DNA from 4 places in the Rahnella variigena genome. Region 1 is predicted to be linked to each of the others. Evidence: predicted binding sites of a transcription regulator. Region 1 holds the regulator's gene; each other region holds the start of a gene.
What was found. The regulator LexA, encoded in region 1, represses DNA repair genes until DNA is damaged. The targets are predictions, from matches to a motif close to TNCTGTATGTACATACAGNA.
Positions count from the first base shown of each region.

Region 1 (3,146 bases):
CCAGACGACGGAAAATCGGGCCAGCCGGCCAAAAATTCAGGTTGATACCGGCAGCGATATGCGGCGGCACCAGCCCCTGGTGATAGAGCACGTAAGACAGCAGCAGGTAATCCATATGGCTGCGGTGGCAGGGCACATACACAATTTCCTGACCATCGAGCGCCAGCTGACGGACACGCTCAGCATTGTTGACGTTGATGCCTTTATACAAGCGATTCCACGTCCAGCTCAGCACGCGGTCTGACAGACGCACGGCCTCATAAGAGAAGTTCGCCGCGATTTCTTCCATCAGCGCGATAGCATTCTGCTGGGCTTTTTCGTGGGAAATTTTCTTGCTGCGGGCTTCGTCTTCGATCGCTTTTTCGATGGCTTTGGAAGCCAGCAATTTATTGAATAAATCCTGACGCGCCGGAAGACGCGGGCCGACCGCTGCCAGACGCTGGCGGGAGAAATGCATACGCGCCACGCGTGCCAGTTTCTGAGCGATGGTTTTGTCGGTGCCGTGCTCTGTCGCCATATAGCGCAGGGAAACGGTATTGGAGAAACGGACAAAACTGTCACGTCCGAGCCACAGCACGGCAAAGAATTTCTGGATGCCATTCAGTACGCGCAGATGCGGCGTATCATCCTGACCTTCACGGCCCGGCGCACGACCAAACATCACGGAAACCGGCAGCATCTGGATGTCTAAATCCGGATTGTTGCGGTGCAAATCCAGATAGTCGTGGAACAGCTTTACGGATTCCTGCTTCGGCGTGTAATACGAGAACACGCGCGGGCCTTCAGCAATGAAAACATGGCTTGGCAGCAGCGTTCCGTCGATTTCCAGCGGAATAAGGGGATCGGGCAGATTCTCTGCCAGACATTGCGCACGCAACGTCAGCAAGTCTGCTTTGGAGTTGTAAGGCAATACGTACAAAATCGGGCGCGTCGGGTCCAAATGCAACTCGGTAACCGGATCTGAAGGTATGACCTTGCTCTTTACCAGCAATGAGAGTGGTAAATTCAATAATGTGTAATAAAGTCTACGCCAACCTGACATAAAAACGTGAAGCCTCTTGTTAGCCATTTCGCCGCAAGGATACCAGAAAGATCCGTGGAGATCTGTGGTCATATAAAAGCTAAAATACGGCACACTTTTAAGGACAACCCTTCAAGGATCAGTACCCGAAATGGCGAACCAAGTCACTGGATTTACCCGAATTTATAAAGCGGCCGGATATTCCTGGAAAGGATTGAAAGCCGCATGGCAGAACGAAGCGGCTTTTCGCCAGGAAGCCAGCGTGGCTATCCCGTTAATTTTGTTATCTTTCTGGCTCGATGTCAGCACGGTTGAACGCATTTTACTTGTAAGCTCCGTGATGCTGGTCTGCGTCACCGAGTTGCTCAACAGTGCGGTGGAATGCGCGATTGACCGTATCGGCTCTGAGTTTCACGTGCTCTCAGGGCGGGCAAAAGATATCGGTTCTGCTGCCGTACTTCTGACCATCATATTGGCGATTTTTGTCTGGGTCAGTATCTTTTGGCCGCGATGGTTCTGATCTGGAATCTGTATTCCAGGAATCACCGTTATGCCCTGTTTTTATTCAATCTTAGGTTTTCATTGACCGTTTAGCTGTATATACTCACAGCAAGACTGTATAAACAACCAGGGGGCGGAATGAAAGCTTTAACGACCAGACAACAAGAGGTCTACGACCTTATTCGCGATCATATCTCCACCACCGGTATGCCACCGACTCGCGCAGAGATTGCATCGCGTCTGGGTTTCCGTTCTCCCAATGCGGCGGAAGAACACCTGAAAGCGCTGGCACGTAAAGGCGTTATCGAGATTGTCTCCGGTGCATCTCGTGGTATCCGTCTGCTGATGGAAGAAGAAGAAGGTTTACCGCTGATCGGCCGCGTTGCCGCCGGTGAACCGTTGCTGGCACAGCAACATATCGAAGGGCATTATCAGGTTGATCCGGCGATGTTCAAGCCGAGCGCCGATTTCCTGCTGCGCGTCAGCGGGATGTCGATGCGTGACATTGGTATCCTCGACGGCGATTTGCTGGCCGTGCATAAAACGCAGGACGTGCGTAACGGCCAGGTTGTCGTGGCGCGTATCGACGATGAAGTCACCGTGAAACGCCTGAAAAAGCAGGGCAGCGTGGTGCAGTTATTGCCTGAGAACAGCGAATTCCAGCCGATCGTGGTGGATTTGCGCGAACAGAATTTCAGTATTGAAGGGCTAGCCGTAGGCGTCATCCGTAACGGCAACTGGATCTGACCTTCGTACTTCGAGCTGCAGACGCGTTGGCTGCGTGCGTTCACCCGAATCACTGACTCATATCAGCTCATCGGGATTCTCTTACTTGCCGCCTTCCTGTAACTCGAATTACTCGGTCAGAAATTGCTGAGTCAGCAATTGCTGTTTCAGATAGAGAAAACTAAAACTAATTGAATATGGATGGCGGCCGCCTCTGGCATCCATGTGAATTCAAAGAGAAATGCGTTTCTCTCATCATCGCCCCTTTCGGGGCGATGTCATTTTGGGCATAACCTGAACCTCCGGCATGAGATTCTCTATGCAACATCATTCCCTGCGACAATCATTTAAAAACACCTTTCTAAGCCCCGCAGATAAAGCACTCTGGACGCTGGCGTTACCGATGATTTTTTCCAATATCACGGTGCCTCTTCTTGGTCTGGTGGATACCGCAGTGATCGGTCATCTCGACAGTGCCGATTATCTCGGTGGTGTGGCGGTTGGTTCGATGGTCACGACTTTCCTCTTCATGATGCTGCTGTTTTTGCGCATGAGCACCACCGGCATGACCGCACAGGCGCTGGGCGCAAAAGACAATCAGTTGCTGGCACGTGCTTTTGTGCAGCCCTTTTTGCTGGCGGTGCTGGCCGGTGTCATCATCCTGTTATTTCGCCATCCGCTGATGGAGCTGGCGTTTCATGTCGTGGGTGGCAGTCAGTCGGTGCTGGAACAGGCGAGGCTGTTTATCGAAATCCGCTGGTACAGTGCGCCTGCTTCTCTGGCGAATCTGGTGATCCTCGGCTGGTTGCTGGGCATCCAGTATATTCGCGGGCCGGTGATTTTGCTGATCGCGGGAAATCTGCTGAATATTATTCTGGATATCTGGCTGGTAATGGGG
Region 1 covers NZ_NSDJ01000001.1:1,097,999-1,101,144, forward strand. Annotated here, with positions in the region: gene plsB (glycerol-3-phosphate 1-O-acyltransferase PlsB) at 1-1,042, opposite strand, end outside; gene CKQ54_RS05075 (diacylglycerol kinase) at 1,173-1,541, shown strand; gene lexA (transcriptional repressor LexA) at 1,661-2,269, shown strand; gene dinF (MATE family efflux transporter DinF) at 2,568-3,146, shown strand, end outside.

Region 2 (3,146 bases), 1.4 Mb from region 1:
GACGCGACAACGAAGCTGCCGAGTTTAATGATGTCCTGAATGTTGGAACCGGCAACCACTTTGGTCATCAGCGCCAGAACACCATACGGGGTCAGTTTCATGACCAGACGTACCAGTTTCATCACCCATGCCTGCAGGGTATCGATGAAGACCAGAACACGAGGGCCTTTTTCTGCGTCATCTTTTACCAGCTGCAACGCGGCAACACCCACGAAAGCAGCAAAGATAACGACGCTGATGATTGACGTCGGACTTGCGCCAGTCAGGTCAGCAAACGGGTTCTTAGGAATAAAGGAAAGGATTAACTGAGGCACGCTCAGGTCAGCCACTTTACCTACATAGTTTGACTGAATCGCAGTCAGACGCGCGGTTTCCTGCGTACCTTGTACCAGACCCTCAGCGGTCAGACCAAACAGGCCGGTAACAAAGATACCCACCAGCGAGGCAATCAGCGTGGTGAACAGCAGGGTACCGATGGTCAGGAAACTGATTTTGCCCAGCGAAGACGCGTTATGCAGTTTTGCTACCGCACTCAGAATCGAAACGAAGACCAGCGGCATGACAATCATTTGCAGCAATTGGACGTAGCCGTTACCAACAATGTTGAACCAGGTAATAGAGGTTTTCAGTACCGGATCGTCGGAACCGTAGATCAGCTGTAAAGCCAGACCAAATACAACACCCATGGCCAGACCGAGTAATACTTTTTTTGCCAGACTCCATTGCTTGTGGCGGGTTTGCGCCAGCAGCAACAGGAGAACAACGAAAACCACTACGTTAAGAACGAGCGGAAGATTCATACCGAACTCCAGACTTATAGTTATGATATTTAAAACGGGTGTCCCCGACAGGGTTTGCACCATCCCAAAGCAATGGTGAGAAGAATATCAGTTTGGACACCTGAACATTTATATCCAAAAAGAATGCTTTATAACTTTTTGGGTTAATTCGTATCAAATATCGCCAAATTGCGCGTATTTCATGCAGGTCAGATGAACAATTTCAGGATGTGATTAAAAATATCAGGATTGATTGCACCAATGATGGGCGTCCAGTCGGGCCAGAACAGCGTTAACCCGACCAGCATCAGACACAACGTCCGTTCCAGTTGATTGCCTTTTTGACTGTTGATGATCGGCAGACGAAAGCGCCAGCGACAGGGCCACAGCAGGGGAACGCCAGCTGGCGTCAGCATATCCGCAAGAATGTGGCTCAGATAACCAATGATCATGGCGTGGAAAGCGTCTACCGGAATGACCCAGTCGTGCGGAAAATGCGTGCGCAAAAGGAAGATACCGCCCGCCACAGCCAGTAAACTGTGGGTAAAACCGCGGTGACCGAATGCCCGGGCGATTGGATGGGAAAGCCACTTCAGACGCTGACCCAGCACGGATTTCGGATGGTCGATGTCGGGCAATAAACAGGTAAGCAGGGACCCTGGAATAATATGCCACCAGTCGCCGTGCGCCAGCTCTGGAGAGAGCTGCGCCTTTTTGGCAAATACCGCACAGGCTATTGAGAAAATGAGATGGCCTTCCGCCGTCATGACGCGTCCGAACTGGATAACTGTTATTTTATCCAGTATAAGTGAAACTGTCACAATCTTGGAAGAGACACCCTGTAACTAATTGTCAACGGACTGATTAAAAAGAAAAAGGCGTATAAAAATACGCCATTTGATTGTCACGTTCTGAGCAGTTATCTCGCCAGCCAGCCGCCATCTACCGCAATCGTGTAACCGTTGACGTAATCGGAGGCTTTTGAGGCAAGAAACACTACAGGCCCCATGACATCTTCCGGTAAACCCCAGCGTCCGGCCGGGATCCTGTCGAGAATTTCTTTGCTGCGATCGCCATCTGCGCGAAGTTGCTCGGTGTTGTTTGTGGACATGTAACCCGGCGCGATCGCATTGACATTAACCTTATGCTTTGCCCATTCGTTAGCCATCAGCCGGGTAATCCCCATGACTGCGCTTTTAGATGCGGTATAGGAAGGAACGCGGATCCCGCCCTGATACGACAACATTGAGGCAATATTAATGATTTTGCCGCCATTGCCTTGTTTAATGAACTGCTTCGCTACTGCCTGAGACATAAAGAACAGCGTCTTACTGTTCACATTCATTACGTCGTCCCAGTTTTTTTCGCTGAACTCAATAGCATCTTCGCGGCGGATAATCCCAGCGTTATTCACCAGGATGTCGATATGGCCGAATTCAGAGACGGCTTTTTCGATAAGCTTCGGGATTTCTATAATACTGCTAAGGTCGGCGCGTACATCGAGAAAGCGGCGGCCGGTGGCGATAATCTTTTGTTCTGTCTCTTCTGGCGCGGACTGGTTGATACCCACAATATCGCAACCCGCCTGAGCGAGACCCAACGCCATGCCCTGGCCAAGTCCGGTGTTACAACCGGTCACGATGGCGACTTTGCCGTTTAATTCAAATGAATCGAGGATCATATTCAGAGTCTCTTTTGCAACGGCATGTTCGCCATAAAAATTGAGTGGCTCCGCCTGCGGTGACAGAGCCAGAAAGTTAGCGCAGTTCGCTGACTTTGACGTGATCCATATCGTCGAATACCTGATTTTCTCCCACCATACCCCAGATGAAGGTGTAATTTTTGGTCCCTACGCCCGCATGAATCGACCAGCTTGGGGAAATCACCGCCTGCTCGTTATGCACTAATAAATGACGGGTTTCCTGCGGCTGCCCCATCATGTGGAATACCGCAGTTTCCGCTTCCATGTTGAAGTAGAAATAGACTTCCATGCGGCGCTCGTGGGTGTGGCAAGGCATGGTATTCCACAGGCTACCTTCTTCAAGCTTGGTCAGTCCCATGGTCAGCTGGCAGGTTTCCAGTACGTCCGGCACGATAAATTTGTTGATAGTGCGGCGGTTGCTGGTCGCTGCGTCGCCGATAGTTTGTGGTGAGGCCTCCGCCAGCGTGATCTTTTTGTTTGGAAAAGTGGTATGTGCAGGGGCGCTGTTATAGTAAAACTTGGCAGGTGTAGTCGCATTAACGCTACTGAATTCAACAAGTTTTGCTCCCTTGCCGACATACAGCGCTTCTTCATGACCAATTTCATACGTCGTGCCATCAACCACAATAAGGCCAGGCCCGCCAATGTTGATCACGCCCAGTTCG
Region 2 covers NZ_NSDJ01000001.1:2,481,966-2,485,111, forward strand. Annotated here, with positions in the region: gene CKQ54_RS11615 (L-cystine transporter) at 1-800, opposite strand, end outside; gene CKQ54_RS11620 (metal-dependent hydrolase) at 989-1,546, opposite strand; gene kduD (2-dehydro-3-deoxy-D-gluconate 5-dehydrogenase KduD) at 1,699-2,460, opposite strand; gene kduI (5-dehydro-4-deoxy-D-glucuronate isomerase) at 2,537-3,146, opposite strand, start outside.
Region 2: the regulator LexA is predicted to act here: its motif matches at 1,565-1,584, upstream of CKQ54_RS11620 (metal-dependent hydrolase).

Region 3 (3,146 bases), on a different contig from region 1:
ACGTTGATGGAAGGTATAAATACCGCAAACCGAACAGAAGAAATGCGCGGCCTCACCGCTGTTAAAGCGATATTCCGTCAGCTTATCCTTGCCTTGCGTGATGTCAATTTCACCGGCAGTGGCGACGACCGCGCCGCGCATACGGCAAAATGAACAGTTGCAGCGCAGCACGCCGTTAAAACCGTCGGTCAGTGCGACCTTGAACGTGACGGCACCACAATGGCATTGAGCGGACAATTTATCTGGCATAGCAATCTCCCTGTGTCGGATGAACAGACGGATAGGCGGAGAAAATGTTGTACCAAATTTCGCCGCGCATTACAGCTTTACCTTAAAAAGCCCATTTTTTAGCCGTAAAACATTCATGCCCGCTATCAATTTCTCGTTTTGAGATCTCATACCAACTTTCTGTCACCTATTTTGTTTTACTACCCAATGTTAGGAAATGTTACGGAAATGATTCCGTAATGAAAATAAAATAGCTGCACGTAAGGAAGCTAACATGAAAAGACTCACCACTTTTTGCCTCGCGGGACTTGTTTCATTTAATGCGTTTGCCCTGACCGGCAACGATGCCACCACCAAACCGGATCTCTACTATTTAAAAAATGACCAGGCCATCAACAGCCTGACTTTACTGCCACCGCCACCGGCTGTGGGCAGCATTGCGTTCCTCAATGACCAGGCGATGTATGAGCAAGGCCGTCTGCTGCGTTCAACCGAGCGCGGCAAGCAGGCTGCTGAAGATGCAAACCTGAGTGGAGGCGGTGTGGCGAATGCCTTCTCCGGTGCGTTTGGATCACCGATTACCGCCAAAGACACGCCGGAACTGCACAAACTGCTGACCAATATGATTGAAGATGCCGGGGATCTGGCGACGCGTGGCGCGAAAGAGAAGTACATGCGTATCCGTCCGTTTGCCTTCTACGGCGTCCCGACGTGTAACACCACCGAACAGGATAAGCTTTCGAAGAACGGCTCTTATCCTTCAGGTCATACGTCTATTGGCTGGGCAACGGCGTTAGTGCTGACTGAAATCAACCCGCAACGTCAGGATCAGATCCTGCAGCGCGGTTATGATTTAGGCCAGAGCCGTGTGATTTGCGGATACCACTGGCAGAGTGATGTTGATGCAGCACGTATCGTCGGTTCTGCGGTTGTAGCAACGCTGCACACCAACGACGCTTTCCAGCAACAACTGAAGAAAGCTAAAGAAGAGTTCGCGAAACAGCATAAATAAGCGTTTTTGCTTCTTGCAGGACAAAAAAAACCGGCCTGATAAGCCGGTTTTTTTATGGAGAGCAGAAAGCGATTCAGGCCGCTTTAACAGCACGCGTCTTTTTAGGGGCTGGCGCTGCTGCGGTTTCTTCAGTCGTTTCTTCCGCTGCTTCTTCTGTTTCAGCTTCAGTCACTGCCGGTTCTTCAGTCTGCGCGACAGGTTCTTTTGCAGCTTCTTCTTCCGGCAGCTTGCTGGTGCGCAGGATGTGCTGAACGGTATCTTTTTGCTCAGCCAGGCGAAGGGCAATGTTTTCTGCCAGCGATTCATCGATCTCAAGTTCGCTCTGCAACAACCAGTCAGTAAAAGCATCTGCCATATCGAGCATTTTGTCGTAAGCGTCCGCTTCTTTCTTATTGGCAAATGTCATTTTTTCTTCACCTTTTCTGACGACAACAAACTTTGTTTCAACAGCCATGATTCGCTCCTTATACTGTAATTATATACAGCATACCAATAATCAATGCAGGATACATCATCCAGCCTGTTTTTTATAGTGCGGCGCAGGCGTGAATTTCTTCCAGATAACCGCTAAGGTAGAAAATAACCCGTTTTATAACGTACTTGTGAGGATTCCGTGACAAACGTGAAGGAAGTCTGCAACTGGAGCAAAGACGCCTACCGGATAACCACCGACATCAGCCAGCTGGATATTCCTGCCGTCCACGCCTATCTGACCCGCTCGAGCTGGGCGCCGGGAATTGACGAGCAGACGGTGCGAGATGGCGCGGAAAACAGCCTCAACTTTAGCTTGTTCGACGGTGAAAAACAGATTGGTTACGCCCGCTTTATCACTGATTACGCCACCTTTGCCTATCTGTGCGATGTGTATGTGTTAGAGGAATATCAGGGGAAAAATCTGGGAGCATGGCTGATTGAATGTGTTCAGTCGCATCCGGTCACCGCCCGGCTGCGCAGGATGGCATTGTTTACCTCAACGGCACCCTGGCTGTATGAGAAGTTTGGCTATACGCCGGTGAACGAGCCCAATTACACCTGGGTGATCACCCGTCCGGGGCTTTATCTGAAGAAAGACTGATCACGCTTTCTGAGTTTTTTTTCTGAATATTTCGGCTGTTTTCAGTCAGCGCTGGACGTCATTTCAGTCACCATCCGCACAAAATTATCGCGGATTAAATCCTCTTTGCGCGGATCCCATGCAATCCCGACCTGCCAGCGGGTGGCTTTGCCACTCAGCGGCAGCGTCTTCAGTCCTGGCGGCGCAATATGCATGACACTTTTGGGCAGCAGCGCGACACCGACACCGGCGGCGACCAGCGCGACAATCGTCTGGATATCCTCGGACTGCTGCACGGAAGCTGTGTACAGCTGGTTTTCATCCAGAAAGCGGTCGGTTTGCGCGTTCAGCCCGCGCCCGCGATCGGGATATAAACGCAGCAGCGGTTTCTGTTTCAGCCACCCAGCCACCGTCGTCCCGTCGTCAGCGGGCACCACACACACCAGTTCATCTTCAAACAAGGTGTGATAACTCAACGGAGCACCCGGTGGCACGCGCACAAATCCAGTCTGTAATTCCCCGCTTTGCAGCATGTCGTATTGCACGGCAGAAGGCAGATCTTCCAGCGTGATATCCACACCGGGATATGCTGCCCTGAACCTGGCGATGCATTGCGGCGCAAAGGTAAAACTCGACAGGCCAAATCCCGCCGCCAGTAACCCTTCTCCGCCCTTTTCCACCTGACTGGCGTGCTGCATAAAGGCCGTCATTTGGCGCAGCACTTTCTCCGCTTCGGGTAAAAGCCGTCGCCCTCCCGGCGTGAGCGTGGTGCCATGGCGTCCGCGATCAAACAGCGTCACATTAAGCCGGGATTCCAGCAAACTGATCTGCTTGGTCAGCGCCGGCTGCGAG
Region 3 covers NZ_NSDJ01000002.1:386,921-390,066, forward strand. Annotated here, with positions in the region: gene CKQ54_RS23705 (GFA family protein) at 1-249, opposite strand, end outside; gene phoC (acid phosphatase PhoC) at 503-1,240, shown strand; gene CKQ54_RS23715 (YebG family protein) at 1,314-1,694, opposite strand; gene CKQ54_RS23720 (GNAT family N-acetyltransferase) at 1,854-2,315, shown strand; gene CKQ54_RS23725 (LysR family transcriptional regulator) at 2,357-3,146, opposite strand, start outside.
Region 3: the regulator LexA is predicted to act here: its motif matches at 1,708-1,727, upstream of CKQ54_RS23715 (YebG family protein).

Region 4 (3,146 bases), 2.6 Mb from region 1:
GCACGCCATTGATGCACAACTGGCCAATATTGAATCCGAACAGTCACTGCCTGAGAATAATGAAACCGGGAAAAACACGTTTGCCGAAGATCGCCTGACGGGAGTTGATGATATCTGGCTGCGTATATCGCGGCACTTCACGCCGCAGTCAGTATTATTCCGCCATGCGGTGCGTATGTCAGTCGTTCTGTTTGTCGGTTACGTGTTTCTTCAGGTCAGTGGTTTACATCATGGCTACTGGATATTGCTCACCAGTTTGTTTGTCTGTCAGCCGAACTATAGCGCCACACGCCGCAGGCTGGCGTTAAGGATTATCGGCACTCTTGCCGGTATCGCGCTGGGTATTCCGATACTGTACTTCGTGCCTTCTATTGACGGGCAAATGATCCTGATCGTTATCAGCGGTTTATTATTCTTCGCCTTTCGCACGGTGCAATATGCGCAGGCAACGATGTTTATTACCCTGCTGGTGTTGTTGTGTTTCAACTTGCTGGGAGAGGGTTTTGAAATCGCCATACCCCGCGTCATCGATACGCTGATTGGGTGTGGTATTGCCTGGGCTGCAGTGACATTTATCTGGCCGGACTGGAAATTCAGGCAAATCGACCGCGTTGTCAGCAAAACTTTCGATGCCAACTGCCGCTACCTTGACGCTATTTTGGTGCAATACCATCAGGGAAAAGACAACAGTCTCGATTATCGTCTGGCACGCCGTGATGCGCATAACTGTGATGCGGAACTGGCGTCAGTAGTCTCGAATATGAGTTCGGAGAAAAATAACGACACAACGACTCTGGATGCCGCATTCCGCTTGCTGTGCCTCAACCATACGATGCTGAGCTATATTTCTGCGCTCGGGGCACATCGTGAAAAACTCGAAGATGCTGAAACCCTGAGCTTGCTGGATGATGCAGTGTGCTGCGTGGACGGGGCTCTGCACCATCTGCCTGCTGAATCCGGGCGTATTCAGCAGGCTCTTGAAAATCTCAGTGCCCGCATTCAGATGAGAACCCCGGATTCGGACAGTAAAGAACAGCTGGTATTGCAACAAATTGGATTACTGGTGGCTCATTTACCTGAACTCACCAGTCTTAACAGTAAAATCTTGCCTGCTCATAACCCGGTCTGACAACCCGCAGCCATCATGTGCTGCGGGTTAGTGCGTCATCGGATACTTTTCTTGCTGATGGTTGAACCAGTGAGTTAAAAACTCTCTCGACGCCGTCGGCAAGGCCGCTTCATGAAAACCTAAAATTGCGCCTTCCAGTGCCATCAGCAAATTAATGCCCAAATTCTTTTTTTTTATTGCACACAATTTCAGGTATGCCCCGCACGCACCTTGCATCCGAAGGTCCCCCGAATTCTCGATACCGACTTGCCACAGCATCCGCTCAAGAGCCAGCGAGAGATTAGGTAAGTCTTTCAAACGTGATGCTTCACTGTTTTTCTTTGCTTCAATTTCACGACGCATCCCTTTGATTGAAACTCTCGCCAGTCTCAGCAAAATGTGGGGATCACTCCACTGCTCATGACTGACTTTGAAATAGCGTAAATGCACATCCATCCCGCGCTTGCGGTAGATCAGACGTTCCATTTTTTTCCGACAAAAATGACCTTCTGTATCATCATTCGCCCTCAGGAATAATTCTCCGTCAGACACCAGACCAAACATGGCTCGATCGGCCGATAAACTGAATCCGCCAAACTGCGTTCGCGATCGTATATTGCCCAGTGGGGCAAACAGTTCCAGACATTCAAGTACTCTTTTTTTTGATTTATTTATCATTGCGTTATCCTTTTCACATTCATTCCTGACTTCCAATTTGAATTACCAGAACCGCTAAATGCAAAATACGCAATGTCGTGAGTGGCAACAAACATAAAATGCAGTTGCAGTGTATTGCCTTCAATATTTGCGAGATGTCTTGGAAAAATTGGGTTGATCTTTGCTCATCGCCAGAGTACTGTACATCCATACAGTAACTCACTGGGGTACATCTCTATGCGAACTCAACACCATACAAATCATCATTTTAGTCAGCTTGCTTTGCCCGTTTCCCGTGCACAGGTAAATACGTCTGCATCCTTGAATAATGGTCTGATCACTGAGTTCGTCTATAGTGCGAGCCAACCTGCTTTTGCTCAGTTACTGCTGCCCCTGCTGCAACATCTCGGCATGCAATCACGCTGGTTGTTGTGGCTGACACCACAACAAAAATTGAGCCGCCACTGGTTATCAGAGTCCGGGCTACCGGTGGATAAAATGGTGCAGGTGAATCAGATCACTGCGATGTCTACTGTCGATGCCATGGAAAAAGCATTGCAAACGGGTAACTACAGTGTCGTGCTTGGATGGTTGCCAGATTTGAATGATGCAGAGAGGGAAAGATTACAAATTGCTGCCCGTCAGGGGGGAGCTTACGGCTTCATCATGAAGCCAACAAATGAACAGAATTCAGCTAGTGGACATCACTCAACAGTAAAAATTCACTCTTCTGTGTACCATTAGTTCAAAATAGGAATGTTCCTACGAAAATAATGGGGAACTTAGTGATTTGTGCTGCGAAAGCTCCGGAACCCAGTAAAAACGGGCTTCCTGAATGTAGATTGTCTTCGAAAATTGTCAGTAATTGGTCAAAGCCGTTAAGAAATGTGTACGTTTTTCCCTTTTTTTCCACGGTGTTAACACATCAAGCTTGTAAGTTTCGCGCCACGTTGTAGACTTTACAACGCCAAGGTTGCTCAATAATGCCAACGTAAAGTGGCAAGTTCTGAAATGAAGCAATAATCTTGGCGTAAGGATTTTAACCAAGGGCTTAAAAAGCTTAAAGCTCAATTGCCTATTTGGATGATAACGAGGCGCAAAATGAAAAAGACAGCTATCGCATTAGCAGTGGCACTGGCAGGTTTCGCTACCGTAGCGCAAGCCGCCCCTAAAGATAACACCTGGTATACCGGTGGTAAATTGGGCTGGTCCCAATACCATGACACTGGTTTCGCAAATGCTTACGAAGGTATCGGCAACGGCCCTACCCACGAGAGCCAACTGGGTGCAGGTGCGTTCTTGGGTTACCAAGCGAACCAATACCTGGGCTTTGAAATGGGATATGACTGGCTTGGCCGTATGCCTTACAAAGGCAGCGTAA
Region 4 covers NZ_NSDJ01000001.1:3,649,677-3,652,822, forward strand. Annotated here, with positions in the region: gene yccS (YccS family putative transporter) at 1-1,129, shown strand, start outside; gene CKQ54_RS16890 (TfoX/Sxy family DNA transformation protein) at 1,157-1,786, opposite strand; gene sulA (SOS-induced cell division inhibitor SulA) at 2,003-2,509, shown strand; gene ompA (porin OmpA) at 2,867-3,146, shown strand, end outside.
Region 4: the regulator LexA is predicted to act here: its motif matches at 1,963-1,982, upstream of sulA (SOS-induced cell division inhibitor SulA).